4 regions of the Terrabacter sp. AAH1 genome follow, and region 3 is predicted to be linked to each of the others. Evidence: riboswitches for the same ligand, from Rfam matches in the RefSeq annotation. Region 3 holds a riboswitch; each other region holds the start of a gene.
What was found. A riboswitch is a leader RNA that binds a small molecule or an ion and turns the genes downstream of it on or off. The one in region 3 is predicted to bind S-adenosylmethionine.

Region 1: linked by a shared signal. The riboswitch ahead of metX (homoserine O-acetyltransferase MetX) and the one ahead of ACXR8F_RS11585 (aminotransferase class V-fold PLP-dependent enzyme) in region 3 are both predicted to bind S-adenosylmethionine.
Region 2: linked by a shared signal. The riboswitch ahead of ACXR8F_RS08650 (amino acid ABC transporter permease) and the one ahead of ACXR8F_RS11585 (aminotransferase class V-fold PLP-dependent enzyme) in region 3 are both predicted to bind S-adenosylmethionine.
Region 4: linked by a shared signal. The riboswitch ahead of ACXR8F_RS16750 (bifunctional o-acetylhomoserine/o-acetylserine sulfhydrylase) and the one ahead of ACXR8F_RS11585 (aminotransferase class V-fold PLP-dependent enzyme) in region 3 are both predicted to bind S-adenosylmethionine.

Annotation. Positions count from the first base shown of each region.
Region 1 covers NZ_JBTJJV010000007.1:130,476-132,667, forward strand. Annotated here, with positions in the region: gene ACXR8F_RS12930 (DUF4192 domain-containing protein) at 1-622, shown strand, start outside; SAM riboswitch class IV at 725-839, shown strand; gene metX (homoserine O-acetyltransferase MetX) at 855-2,117, shown strand.
Region 2 covers NZ_JBTJJV010000004.1:138,242-140,433, forward strand. Annotated here, with positions in the region: gene ACXR8F_RS08640 (VOC family protein) at 77-445, shown strand; SAM riboswitch class IV at 671-783, shown strand; gene ACXR8F_RS08645 (putative leader peptide) at 740-901, shown strand; gene ACXR8F_RS08650 (amino acid ABC transporter permease) at 1,065-2,078, shown strand; gene ACXR8F_RS08655 (amino acid ABC transporter ATP-binding protein) at 2,075-2,192, shown strand, end outside.
Region 3 covers NZ_JBTJJV010000006.1:71,048-73,239, reverse strand. Annotated here, with positions in the region: gene ACXR8F_RS11585 (aminotransferase class V-fold PLP-dependent enzyme) at 1-1,187, opposite strand, end outside; SAM riboswitch class IV at 1,227-1,366, opposite strand; gene ACXR8F_RS11580 (FtsK/SpoIIIE family DNA translocase) at 1,535-2,192, shown strand, end outside.
Region 4 covers NZ_JBTJJV010000012.1:58,279-60,470, forward strand. Annotated here, with positions in the region: gene ACXR8F_RS16750 (bifunctional o-acetylhomoserine/o-acetylserine sulfhydrylase) at 5-1,321, opposite strand; SAM riboswitch class IV at 1,413-1,532, opposite strand; gene ACXR8F_RS16755 (acyltransferase family protein) at 1,668-2,192, shown strand, end outside.

The DNA of each region.
Region 1 (2,192 bases), on a different contig from region 3:
CGCACGCCCTTCGCGCAGGCCCGGCCCTGCCCGCGGCGGCCTGAGCGTGCTCGACGGCGGTGAGCTGTCGGCGCGACAGTTCCTCGTCAACGACGCGCTGGTGGCCTGGGGCGGCCTGCTGCACGGTGAGATCGAGGGATTCGGGCTCGAGCACTGGTTGCCGGCGGTGGTCGGCCCTCTTGGCGACAGGGAGTTTCGCGATGCCCTCGTCGGGTGGCTCTGCCCCGGTGCGTCCTCGCTCGAGTCGCTCCCCGACGAGCTCGTGACGATGCTGGAGGTGTTCCTCGGTCCCGACCTCCGGGTCTTCTCTGCGACGCCGGCGGGCCAGGTCGGGGCGACGGGCTCCGCCGGCCGCCTGGACCCGGAGGGTTGGGACGACTGGGACCACGCTGCCGCGCCGCGCCTGCTGCTCTCCCGGCTCGAGGCGGTGTGCCGCATGACGCCGGCCGCCCACGCCGCCCCCGTGCTGTCGCTGCTCGCCTCGCTGGCCTGGTGGTCCGGTGACGGGGCCCGTGCCGGCATCGCGGCCGACCGGGCGCTCGAGCTGGAGCCCGACAACCGCCTGGCCGGGCTGGTCCGGCAGTCGCTCGACCACGGCCTTCGCCCGCCGGCCTGCGCATGAGTGGGGCGACCGTCACGGTGTCCTGCGGACCCGGTGGTCGTCGCGTCCAGGTCGTGGACCGGAGCCTCGGCTGCCGCATCGGGCTCGGTTATGGTGGGTCCAGGTCATGAGTGCCAGCGACAAGCCCCGGCTCGCTGGTCGGCAACCCTCCTTCGCGGTGGGGTGCCCCGGGTGAAGACCTGGCCACACCCGTCCCGGGTGTGCGCAAGCGCGAAGAGCGAGGAGTGCCTTGATGACCGTTACCCACGGGACGCAGAGCACGCGACGCCTGACGCGCCCGGCCGCCGCTCCCGGCTCCGCACCCTCTGTCGACTCCCGTCGCGTCGGGCACGAGCAGGCCCACGACGAGTCGTCGCGACGGCAGCGGACCGACGGCGCGTGGCGTGACGGCGACCCGGTCGGCCGGCGGCAGTTCGCGACGATCGGCGACGTGGAGCTCGAGCGCGGGGGACTGGTGCCCGACGTCCGTCTCGCCTACGAGACGTGGGGCCGGCTCAACGAGGCCAAGGACAACGTCATCCTCGTCGAGCACGCGCTGACCGGCGACAGCCACGTCGTGGGCGAGGCCGGCGACGGTCACGCGTCGCCGGGGTGGTGGAACTCCCTCATCGGCGCCGGCCGCACCGTCGACCCCGACGAGTGGTTCGTCATCGCCGCGAACGTGCTCGGCGGCTGCCAGGGCAGCACCGGCCCCGCGAGCACGGCTCCCGACGGAGAGGCCTGGGGGAGCAGGTTCCCCTATGTCACCGTGCGAGACCAGGTCGCGGCCGAGCGGGCACTGCTCGACCAGCTGGGCATCCGCCGGCTCGCCGCGGTCGTCGGCGGCTCCATGGGCGGGATGCGGGCCATCGAGTGGGCGGTCACCCACCCCGCCGACGTCGACCGCTGCATCGTCCTCGCGTCGACGGCGTACGCGACGGCTGACCAGATCGCCTGGTGCCAGCCGCAGCTGCTGGCGATCCGCAACGACCCGGACTTCGCCGGGGGCGACTACTACGCGGGCGACCGTCGGCCCGATGCCGGGCTCGGTCTCGCGCGTCGCATCGCCCACATCACCTACCGCACCGAGACCGAGCTCGACGAGCGTTTCGGCCGCGAGGCCCAGCTCGGCGAGGACCCCCTCCGAGCAGGTGACCGCGGCCGCTTCGCCGTCGAGTCCTACCTGGACCACCATGCCGGCAAGCTCGCCCGCCGCTTCGACGCCAACTCCTACCTCGTGCTCACCGAGGCCATGAACTCCCACGACGTCGGACGCGACCGTGGCGGCGTCGCCGCGGCTCTCGCTCGCGTCGAGGCGGACTGCACGATCGTCTCCGTCGACACCGACCGGCTCTACCCGCCGCGGCTGTCCGACGACCTGCACTCGGCGCTGCGCCGCTCGCACCGCGAGCACATCACGTCGGCGTTCGGCCACGACGGCTTCCTCATCGAGGAGGAGCAGGTGGGCCGCATCGTGCGCGACGCGCTCGAACGAAGGCCGCACGACCACGCCTGAACCCTGCTGCGGGCCGGGCGTTTCGGCTCGTCCGCGGCGGTGCCGGCCAGGCTCCGCGCGGCACGCGCCGTGTGA
Region 2 (2,192 bases), on a different contig from region 3:
CGTGCGTCCGGCACGGCCCGTCCCCCGGGACGCACCGCAGAAGGGGACAGCCCGGCCGATTGGTAGTCTCCGCGCCATGCAGTCGCCCATCCGCAGGCACGTCGGTCAGGTGTTCGTCCCGGTCAGCGACATGGAGCGCTCGGCCCGCTGGTATGCCGACGTCCTGGGCTTCGAAGCCCCTGCGGCCTCGCACGAGGGCACGATCCTCGACATCCCCGTCGACGACGGTCCGAGGCTGTGCCTCGATGCCAACCGACCCGACTTCACCGCGGACGGGCCACCGCGCTTCTTCTTCTGGACCGACGACATGGTCGCCACCGTCGCGCACCTGCGGCGGCTCGAGGTCAGGATCACCTCGGACGTGGAGGACATCGGCAGCGTGTTCTTCGTCCAGTTCGAGGACCCGGACGGCAACGCGCTCATGGTCTGCCAGCGTTCCGCGTAGCCGTGCGGAGAGACCGGCGTCTCAGCATGCAAGAAGCTGGCCGCCGCATTTCCGACTCATTCAATAGGAATTGATGACTGATCGGTCTCCCTCGACTTCGCGAATGTGACTGTGCCGCAACATGATTCGGAGAAACTGCGCGAATGGCCTCATCGGTGAGGGCTGCCCCGAGCGGTCATTTGCGCCGATTGACGGTCTTGGGGCTGGTTCGTAGTGTCATCGACAGGTCAAGAGCTCCAGTGCAAAGCCCCGGCTCGCTGGACAGCAACCCTCCTCCGCGGCGGGGTGCTCCGGGTGAGGACCAGGCCGTCGCCAGCAGGTGACGGCAAGCGCGGACTCGAGGTGATCGGGTCCCGGACCCGAGGAGCCGTCATGGCGCGCACCACGAGCACCTGGCTGGTGCTGCGTCGCCACGTCGACCTGCTCCGCGTGTCCAGCGCGCTCTGTCGTCGCTGACGACCGACCGACGCGGCCGCCGACCCACCTCGGCCGGCCTTTCCCGGCGCCGGGCCGCGCGGCCACCCCGCCGCGGCCGTTGCGCCGCAACTCGTCCCGCCCGTGCATCGCCGGCCCACCCGAGTGGTCGGCGGTTCCTTCGACGCACCCTTCAGGAGCCCTCGTGACCACCACCTCGGCCGTGCGCCCCGTCGCCACGGACCAGCAGCCCGCTGCGGCGCCGCCGCCAACCACCCGTCCCGACCACGCGCCGGCCCTGACCGTCGTGCCCCGCCGCAACCCCTGGACCTGGGTGGGGGTGGCCGCCGTCGCCGTGCTCGTCGCGATGTTCGTCAACGGCCTCGCCACCAACCCCGGCTGGGACTGGCCCACCTTTGCCCGCTACTTCGCGACCGAGACGGTCATCAAGGCGCTCGGCACGACGATCCAGCTCACCGTGCTCGGCACCGTCGCGGGCTTCGTGCTCGGCGTCGTGCTCGCAGCGATGCGCCTGTCGCCCAACGCTTTTCTGCGCTCCGTGGCGTGGGCCTACATCTGGGCCTTCCGGTCGATCCCGCTGATCGTCCAGCTGCTCTTCTGGTTCAACATCGCCTACCTGTACCAGAGCATCTCGTTCGGGCTGCCGTTCGGACCGTCGTTCGGCAGTGTCGCGACGAACGACCTCTTCGGGGCGCTCGGCGCGGCCGTGCTCGGGCTCGCGCTGCACCAGGCGGCGTACGCGGCGGAGATCATCCGTGGCGGCATCCTCTCGGTCGACGAGGGGCAGCGGGAAGCGGCGTCGGCCCTCGGCATCCCGCGACGGCGGCAGTTCCTCCGGATCGTGCTGCCCCAGGCGATGCGGTCGATCCTGCCCAATGCCGCCAACGAGGTCATCAGCCTCTTCAAGGGGACCTCGATCGTCTCGGTGCTCGCGATCCCCGAGCTCTTCTACCAGGTGCAGGTGATCTACGGCCGCAACTCGAGGGTCGTGCCGCTCCTGCTCGTCGCGACGGTCTGGTACATCATCCTCACGACGCTGCTGTCGGTCGGCCAGTACTACGTGGAGCGTCACTTCGCCAGAGGAAGCTCACGCACGCTACCGCCGACGCCGTTGCAGCGTCTGCGAACCCGCTTGGCGGCCTTCGGGACATCGACCTCTCGCGCTGCCGGCACGACCACCGCGGGGGTGGCGCGATGACTGCCGTCGTCGACTTGCGCGGCGTCTCGAAGTCGTTCGGCCCGCACCGGGTGCTCGACGGCGTCGACCTCGAGCTCGCCGAGGGCACCGTGACCGTCATCCTCGGGCCGTCCG
Region 3 (2,192 bases):
TCCTCGAGCAGCTCGTCGACGAGCAGGTGGGCGCAGAACTTGCCGTCGCGCACGCCGATGCCGTGCTCGACCGAGAGCACCTGCGACACGAGCGACGAGTCCCAGCCGTCGACGGTGAACGCGACGACGCCGACGCGGTCGTGGTCCTCGCCGAAGATCGAGAGCAGCTCGACGCCCGGCACCTCGCCGAGTCCGGTCGTCAGCCGCTCGAGCAGCTGCTCCTCGTGGGCCTCGATGGCGTCGCGGTGACGGCTGATGGTGGCGCACGCGGCGGCCAGGGCGATCGCGCCGATGACGTTGGGGCTGCCGCCCTCGTGCCGAGCGGGACCGGTGGCCCACGTCGTGCCCTCCTCGGTGACCGAGCGCGTCGCGCCGCCTCCGAGCAGGTAGGGGCTGCCGGCATCGAGCCAGTCGGAGCGACCGGCCAGCACGCCTGCGCCGTAGGGGGCGTACGTCTTGTGGCCGGAGAACGCGACGTAGTCGGCGTCCCAGCCGGCGAGGTCGATCCGGCGGTGGGCCGATAGCTGGGCGGCGTCGACGGCGATGCGGGCGCCGTGGTCGTGGGCCAGCGTGGCGAAGCGCTCGATCGGCCACACCTCGCCGGTGACGTTCGAGGCCGCGGTGAGCACGACGAGGCGGTGCCGCGAGGGGTGGTCGTTCAGGGCCTCCTCGAGCAGCGCGTGGGCGTCCTCGACGGTCTGGGGCACAGGCAGCCGCACGGTGCGGAAGCGCCCCCAGGGCAGCAGCGTCGAGTGGTGCTCGGTGCCGAAGACGAAGACGGTCGTGCGGCTCGGCAGCGCCTTGCTCAGCAGCGCCCACGAGTCGGTCGTCGTGCGGGTGAAGACGACCGAGTCGTCCGCGCGAGCCCCGACGAACGAGGCCACCTCGGCGCGAGCCTGCTCGTACCAGGCGCTCGTCAGGCGTGAGGCGAAGCCGGCGCCCCGGTGCACGGATGAGTACGTCTCGAGGGCCCGGTCGACCGCCGCCCTGACCGTCTCGAGCGCGGGGGTCGACGCGGCGTGGTCGAGGTTCGCGTATGCCGTGTCGCCGCTGAGCGTCGGCACCCGCAGTCCTGCGCCGACGACCGCGGGCAGCGAAGCGGCCTCGGGGACGACGTGCAACGCGCGGGTCCGGACGACGGGGGCGGGGGCGCCACCACAGAGGGAGGTGCTGGGAAGGACCGACATGAGAGTGCTCCTGGGGGACCGAGGGACCCACCGGATGCAGGTCCGCGCTTGCCGGCCGCGATCGCACGAGCTGGATCTCTCGAGCTGATCGGGGTCGACCTGGTCGTCACCCGGAGCACCCCACCGCGGAGGAGGGTTGCTGGCCAGCGAGCCGGGGCTTGTCACTGGCACTCATGACCTGGCATCGAAGATAGGGCGGCCCCTCTCGGCCTGTCCACCCTCCGGTCCGCGGATGTCGGCATCTGAGACGGCCTCGACCCGTGATGGCGGGTTCGTGTTCTGACCCATGTGCCTCTGTTGCGCGTGTGACGCGTGAGTTCAGAGGTGCCTTGACGTACGGTGCGACCATGGGGTCTCGTCCGTCCAGCAGCCAACGCTCGAGCACCGCCGCGGCCACACGGGCCAAGGGGGCGACCGGCAGCACCACGTCGCGCCCGCCGGCCGCCCGCTCGTCCCGGCCCGCGCAGCGCAAGCCCGCCGCGCGCAAGCCGCCGGCCAAGCCCGCCCGCAAGACCCGTGACGGCGGGCTGCCCTTCCCGCTCAGCGCGATGCGAAGCACCTGGATGGGCGTCTCCCACATGGCCGGGGGAGCGGTGCGACGCGTCGGCCACAGCGCTGCCGACCTCGAGCCCGAACACCGTCGCGACGGCATCGGTTTCGCCCTCATCGCGCTCGCCGTCGTCGTGGCGGCCCGCGAGTGGTGGGGCGTCGCCGGCACGTTCGGCCAGATCGTGCACGCCATCTTCGCCGGCACCTTCGGGCGCGTCGCGTATGCCGTCCCGCTCGTCCTGCTCGCCCTCGGCCTGCGCATGCTGCGCGCCCCGCAGGACGAGGCGACGACCAACCGCGTCGTCGTCGGCACCATCGCGCTGACCTTCGCGGCCTGCGGTCTGGCGCACCTGGCGGACGGCATCCCCAACCCGCCCGACGGCGCCGACGGCATGCGGGCCGCCGGTGGCATCCTCGGCTTCCTCGCCTCGAGCCCCCTCGCGGCCGCGGTGTCGC
Region 4 (2,192 bases), on a different contig from region 3:
GGTGTCAGGCCTTCGCGGCGGTGAAGCCCTGCTCGAGGTCGGCGACGATGTCGTCGATGTTCTCGATGCCGACCGAGAGGCGCACGAGGCCGGGAGTCACGCCCGCAGCCAGACGGTCCTCCTCCGGACCCTGCGAGTGGGTCGTCGACGCCGGGTGGATGACGAGGGAGCGCACGTCGCCGATGTTCGCGACGTGGCTGTGCAGCGTCAGCGCCTCCACGAACTTCTTGCCCGCCTCGAGTCCGCCGGCGATCTCGAAGGAGAGCACGGCACCTGCCCCGCGGGGCGCGTACTTCTGCGCGTTCGCGTGAGAAGGGTTGTCGGGCAAGGACGCCCACACGACGCGCTCGACCTGGTCGTGGGCCTGGAGGTAGGCGGCGACCTTGGCCGCGTTCTCCAGGTGACGCTCGATGCGCAACGACAGCGTCTCGAGTCCCTGCGCGATGAGGAACGCGTTGAAGGGCGCCGCTGACGGGCCGAGGTCGCGCAGCAGCTGCACGCGGGCCTTGAGGATGTAGGCGAGGTTGGCGCCGAGCGGGCTGCCGACGCCGAGGTCACGCGCGAAGACGAGGCCGTGGTAGCTCTCCTCGGGCGTGTTGTAGTTGGGGAATTTCTCGGCGTCCTTGGCGTAGTCGAACCGGCCCGCGTCGACGATGACGCCCGCGATGGACGTGCCGTGGCCGCCGAGGTACTTCGTCGCGGAGTGCACGACGACGTCGGCGCCCCACTCGATCGGGCGGATGACGTACGGGGTCGCAATGGTGTTGTCGACGACGAGCGGCACTCCGACCTCGTGGGCGAGACCGGCCACGGCCTCGATGTCGAGCACCTCGGCCTTGGGGTTGGCGATCGTCTCGCCGAAGAACGCCTTGGTGTTGGGCCGCACGGCCGCGCGCCAGGAGTCGATCGACGTCGGGTCCTCGACGAAGCTCACCTGGACGCCGAGCTTGGGCAGGGTGAACTTCAGCAGGTTCACCGTGCCGCCGTAGAGGCTCGGCGACGCGACGATGTGGTCACCGGCCTCGGCGATGTTGAGCAGGGCCAAGGTGGTGGCGGACTGGCCCGACGCGACGAGGAGCGCGCCCACGCCGCCCTCGAGAGCGGCGATGCGCTGCTCCACGACGTCGGTCGTCGGGTTCATGATGCGGGTGTAGATGTTGCCGAACTCCCTGAGCCCGAACAGGTTCGCCGCGTGGTCCGTGTCGTTGAAGACGTAGCTCGTGGTCTGGTAGATCGGCAGGGCGCGCGCCCCGGTGGCACTGTCGGCGCTCTGGCCGGCGTGGATCTGCTTGGTCTCGAAGGACCAGTTGGGCTCGGTCATCTCTCGTGTGCTCTTCCTCAGTCGTGTCGATGACCGGGCCCGTGACGGGTGATCGGGCCGGCGCACCGACGGGTCGGTGCGGGAGAGGAGCTCTCCGCGCTTGCCCGAGCGCCGGATGGCGTCGACGGGCCAGGTCCTCACCCGGGGCACCCCGCCGCGGTGGGAGGGTTGCCGGCCAGCGAGCCGGGGCTTGGCGCTGGCACTCATGACCTACTCGCGAGTGTACGTACGCGCGTCCGGCAGGTGGGAGCGCGTGTCCTCATCGTGGGACGGAGAGTCGGAAGGCGGCCGATTCGGCGGCGAGACGATTCGCCGGAAGTGTGCAAGGCTCGGTAAGTTTCGCGAAATGTTTCCGTCCCCACCCGCCCCCGTCAGCGGGCGACGCACGCCATCAGGCGGTTCGCGTCTCGCCCTGCTCGACCTGCTGCGGTTCGTGGCGGCAGCCGCGGTCGTGCTCTACCACTTCACCGCCCGCTCGGGGCCTGCGTGGCCCGAGCGCACCGTCGAGATCTTCCCGACACTGCACCAGTTCACGAAGTACGGCTACCTCGGCGTGGAACTCTTCTTCTTCGTCTCCGGCTTCGTGATCCTCATGACGGCCTGGGGCCGGGACCTGCCCGGCTACGTGGCGTCGCGCATCGCGCGACTCTTCCCCGCCTACTGGGTCGCCGTGCTCGCCACGGGTGCCCTCCTCATCTCCGCCGGCTCACGCCTCAAGCACGTAGGCCCGCGTGAGGTACTGATGAACCTCACCATGGTGCAGGCGCCGTTCGGCGTGCGTGATGTCGACGGCGTCTACTGGACGCTCTGGGTGGAGCTCCGGTTCTACGTGCTCATCGGCCTCTTCCTGCTCGTCGGCATCACGCGCAAC